DNA from 2 places in the Pseudomonas sp. C9-3 genome. Region 1 is predicted to be linked to the other one. Evidence: predicted binding sites of a transcription regulator. Region 1 holds the regulator's gene; the other holds the start of a gene.
What was found. The regulator sigma-54, encoded in region 1, starts transcription at its own class of promoters, with help from an activator protein. The targets are predictions, from matches to a motif close to ANTGGCATNNANNTTGCTNT.

Region 1 (2,464 bases):
CACCTTGCTGGCGTTCGAGGTATTTTTCCTTGTGCTTGATCAGTTGGCGGTCGAGCTTGTCGGTGAGCAGGTCGATGGCCGCGTACATGTCTTCATGTTCGGCGCAGGCCACCACTTCGCCACCGGCGATGTGGAGGGTGGCTTCAATTTTCTGCTTCAGCTTCTCGACCTCCATGATGACCTGAACATTGGTGATCTTGTCGAAGTGGCGCTCCAGTCGGCCAAGTTTCTCGCCGACATAGTCGCGCAGGGCGTCGGTCACATCCAGTTGATGTCCACTGATGTTGACTTGCATACCGCTTTCTCCTTGTTGCCCGTGTGTAAGTGGCAGGTTATGGGGCCTGCCGCCGGAACACCTTGGCGTGGATCAACGTCACACCAGCCGCTTGCGCTCGCTCGAGGGAGAGATTCCTAGGGACTCCCGGTACTTGGCGACGGTACGACGTGCCACTTGAATGCCCTGTGCTTCCAGTAAACCAGCGATCTTGCTGTCACTCAATGGCTTTTTCGGACTTTCCGCCGCGACCAGTTTCTTGATGATCGCGCGGATCGCGGTGGACGAGCACTCGCCACCCTCGGAGGTGCTGACGTGGCTGGAGAAGAAATACTTCAGCTCGAAGATGCCACGCGGCGTGTGCATGAATTTCTGCGTGGTGACGCGGGAGATGGTCGATTCGTGCATGCCCACCGCTTCGGCGATGTCATGCAGGACCAGCGGTTTCATCGCCTCCTCGCCGTACTCGAGGAAGCCGCGCTGGTGCTCGACGATCTGGGTCGCCACCTTCATCAGTGTCTCGTTGCGGCTCTGCAGGCTCTTGATGAACCAGCGCGCTTCCTGCAACTGGTTGCGCATGAAGGTGTTGTCGGCGCTGGAGTCGGCGCGGCGCACCAGGCCCGCATACTGCGAGTTCACGCGCAGGCGCGGTACCGCTTCCTGGTTCAGTTCCACCAGCCAGCGCTCGTTGTGCTTGCGCACGATGACATCCGGAACCACGTATTCGGCTTCGCCGGATTCGATCTGCGAACCGGGGCGTGGGTGCAGCGACTGGATCAGCTCGATGGTCTCGCGCAGCTCGTCTTCCTTGAGCTTCATGCGTCGCATCAGCTGGCTGTAGTCGCGGCTGCCGAGCAGGTCCAGGTGGTCGTTGACCAGGCGGATGGCCTCGGCCAGCAGGTAGGTCTTGGTGGGCAGCTGGCGTAGCTGCAGCAGCAGGCATTCGCGCAGGTTGCGCGCACCGACTCCGGCAGGCTCGAGCTGCTGCACACGGCGCAGGACGACTTCCACTTCGTCCATTTCCACGCCCAGTTCAGGGTCGATGGAGGCGAGGATGTCTTCCAGGGATTCTTCGAGGTAACCGTCGTCGTTGATGCCGTCGATGATGCTCAGGGCGACCAGGCGATCGGTGTCGGACATCGGCGCCAGGTTCAGTTGCCAGAGCAGATGGCTCTGCAGGCTTTCGCCAGCGGAGGTGCGGGAAGTGAAGTCCCACTCGTCGTCATCGTTGCTGGGCAGGCTGCTGGCGCTGGTCTGGTAGATGTCTTCCCAGGCGGTGTCGACCGGAAGCTCGTTGGGGATGCGTTCGGCCCACTGGTCCTCGTCGAGGCTGTCGGCGTTGGGCGTAGTGCTTTCCTGAAAATTGTCCTGGGAGTTGCTGCTGGTGCCGTTGGCGCCCGATTCGGCGCCGTCGGCCATGGGATCGCTGTTGTCGTAGTCCTCGCCTTCTTCCTGGCGCTCCAGCATCGGGTTGGACTCCAGGGCTTCCTGGATTTCCTGTTGGAGGTCCAGCGTGGAGAGCTGGAGCAGTCGGATGGCCTGTTGCAGCTGCGGGGTCATCGTCAGCTGCTGGCCCATCTTGAGGACTAGCGATGGTTTCATGGCTGGAACTAGGCACCTTGTTCGCTGGCGCAAAGCGCGCCATATCCACGACTACGGACGCCGGGGCGCCGCGAGGAAGCAAATTATATGCCTGAGTTTGGACGCTTTGCCTAGGGGCTGTCGACCTTTCGTTACAACCCGGTTGCGCCAGCGGGGATCCGGCAGCCGGATACGTCATGGCGCAGCCGACAAGCCGCACCATGCAAGGGAGGGAAATGAGCTGCCGCGCCCAGGCAGGGCGCGGCTCGGGGCGTCAGAGGCGGAACTCGTGGCCCAGGTAGACTTCCTTCACCAGGTCGTTGGCGAGGATGCTCTCGGCATTACCTTCGGCGATCAACTGGCCGTCGTTGACGATGTACGCCGTCTCGCAGATATCCAGGGTCTCGCGGACGTTGTGGTCGGTGATCAGCACACCGATGCCCTTGGCCTTGAGGTGGTGGATGATCTGCTTGATGTCGCCGACGGAGATCGGGTCGACACCGGCGAAAGGTTCGTCCAGCAGGATGAACTTCGGCGAACTGGCCAGTGCACGGGCGATCTCCACGCGGCGACGCTCGCCACCGGACAGGCTCATGCCGAGGTTGTCGC
Region 2 (2,464 bases), 1.2 Mb from region 1:
AAGATCGATGAAGTCTTCATCGGCTCCTGCATGACCAACATCGGTCACTTCCGCGCTGCCGGCAAACTGCTGGACAAGGTCAAGGGTGGCATTCCGACCCGTCTGTGGCTGGCTCCGCCGACCAAGATGGACGCCCACCAGTTGACCGAGGAAGGCTACTACGGCATCTACGGCAAGGCTGGCGCGCGCATGGAAATGCCGGGCTGCTCGCTGTGCATGGGTAACCAGGCTCGCGTACAGACCGGTTCGACCGTGGTCTCCACTTCGACCCGTAACTTCCCGAACCGTCTGGGCGATGCCACCGACGTGTTCCTGGCATCCGCCGAGCTGGCCGCTGTCGCTTCGATCATCGGCAAGCTGCCGACCGTCGAGGAGTACATGGCCTACGCGAAGGACATCGACAGCATGTCTGCCGATATCTACCGCTACCTGAGCTTCGACCAGATCGCCGAGTTCCGCGAAGCTGCAGCCAACGCGAAGATCCCGGCCGTTCAGGTCTGAGTGATCCCAGCGTGACGAAAAGCCCCGCCTAGTGCGGGGCTTTTCTTTTGCAGGACGCGAAATAGACGCCTGCAGCCCTACCCTAACGATGGGCCTAATACTTATTGACCGGTTGCGCCCCGAGCCTCGAGGTCTAAGGTGGACAACAGGCTCCTGCCGATTTCCGTGCCCAGGTGCCCTTGTGGAACCCTCCAGAGGTGCGCTCCCTTCCTCTGCGCCCCGCTCTCCATGGCGGGGCTTCTTTTTTCTGCCGCTTCCCTGGCACAGCCCTTGCTCCGCTTTCACAAACGGTGATCCAACGGCGGGTCGCCCTCTGACAATGGCGTCGCTGCCACCGCCCCTCGAAGGCCGGTGGAGCGGCGCCTTTTTGTATTGAGCGTGCATGAGCGCGCGTTCAGAGGTGGAGATGATCGACAGTACCAGCGCACTGCCGGGCAACCTGGCCTGGGTAGCCGGCTCCGATGCCCCGGAGAAGGCCGCGCTCAACCTGGGCTTCATGGCCCTCACCGATTCCGCCTCCCTGGTAGTGGCCGCGACCCAGGGCTTCGGCCAGCCCTACGGCCTGACCTTGAACCTGCAACGCCAAAGCTCCTGGGCCGGCCTGCGCGACCGTCTGCTGAGCGGCGCGCTCGATGCGGCGCAAAGCCTCTACGGCCTGATCTACGACCTGCAACTGGGCCTGGGCGGCGCCCCGGCCACAGACATGGCCGTGCTCATGGGCCTATGCCAGAACGGCCAGTCGATCAACCTTTCCGCCCCCTTGATGCGCGACGGTGTGACCTCTGCTGAAGCACTGCAAAGCCATGTGCGCCAGAACGGTGCGCAACTCACCCTCGCCCACACCTTCCCCACGGGCACGCACGCGATGTGGCTCTACTACTGGCTGGCCGCCCACGGCATTCATCCGCTGCAGGACGTGCGCAGCCTGGTGGTGCCGCCAGCGCAGATGGTCGAGCACCTCAGGGCCGGGCGCATCGACGGCTTCTGCGCCGGTGGCCCCTGGGGCGCGCTGGCCGTGGACGAAGGCATGGGTTTCACCCTCGCCACCAGCCAGCAGATCTGGCCCGACCACCCGGAAAAGGTCCTGGGCACAACCCGCGCCTTCGTCGAGCAATACCCCAACACCGCCCGCGCGCTGGTCATGAGCCTGCTCGATGCCAGCCGCTTCATCGAAGCCAGTGAAGACAACCTGCGCAGCGCCGCCCAGTTGATCAGCAGCGAGGACTACATCGACGCTCCCGTCGCCAGCATCGAGCCACGCCTGCTCGGCCGCTACCAGGACGGCCTCGGTCACGCCTGGCAGGACGCACACCCGCTGCGCTTCTTCAACGACGGGCAGGCGAACGTCCCCTGGCTCTCCGACGGACTGTGGTTCATGACCCAGTTCCGCCGCTGGGGCCTGCTGCGCGAGGACGTCGACTACCTCGGCATCGCTCGTCAGGTCCAACAGTTCGCGCTGTACCGCGAAGCCGCCAGCGCCGTCGGTGTCAGCGTGCCGGACAGCGAAATGCGCACCTCTACGCTGATCGACGGCCGCCTCTGGGGCGGTAACGATCCGGCCGGCTATGCCCGCAGCTTCGAGCTGAATGCCCTGGCGGAACGAGGTTGAGCATGCTGCGCGTTCTGCTGATCAACGACACCCCGAAGAAGGTCGGGCGCCTCAAGGCTGCCCTGGTGGAGTGCGGCTTCGAGGTGATCGACGAATCCGGCCTCACGGTCGACCTCGCGCAGCGGGTGGAAGCCCTGCGCCCCGATGTGATCCTCATCGACACCGAATCTCCCGGCCGCGACGTGATGGAGCAGGTGGTGCTGGTCAGCCGCGACCAGCCGCGCCCCATCGTCATGTTCACCGACGAGCACGACCCGCAGGTGATGCGCCAGGCCATCCGCTCCGGGGTCAGCGCGTACATAGTCGAGGGCATCCAGGCCCAGCGCCTGCAACCGATCCTCGACGTCGCCATGG

Region 2: RS899_RS07290 (CmpA/NrtA family ABC transporter substrate-binding protein) is a predicted target of sigma-54. The motif match lies at 759-778, and genes of this name have one in related genera.

What each region holds. Positions count from the first base shown of each region.
Region 1 covers NZ_CP135919.1:366,479-368,942, forward strand. Annotated here, with positions in the region: gene hpf (ribosome hibernation-promoting factor, HPF/YfiA family) at 1-295, opposite strand, end outside; gene RS899_RS01665 (RNA polymerase factor sigma-54) at 374-1,876, opposite strand; gene lptB (LPS export ABC transporter ATP-binding protein) at 2,130-2,464, opposite strand, start outside.
Region 2 covers NZ_CP135919.1:1,590,235-1,592,698, reverse strand. Annotated here, with positions in the region: gene acnB (bifunctional aconitate hydratase 2/2-methylisocitrate dehydratase) at 1-501, shown strand, start outside; gene RS899_RS07290 (CmpA/NrtA family ABC transporter substrate-binding protein) at 908-2,110, shown strand; gene RS899_RS07285 (ANTAR domain-containing response regulator) at 2,113-2,464, shown strand, end outside.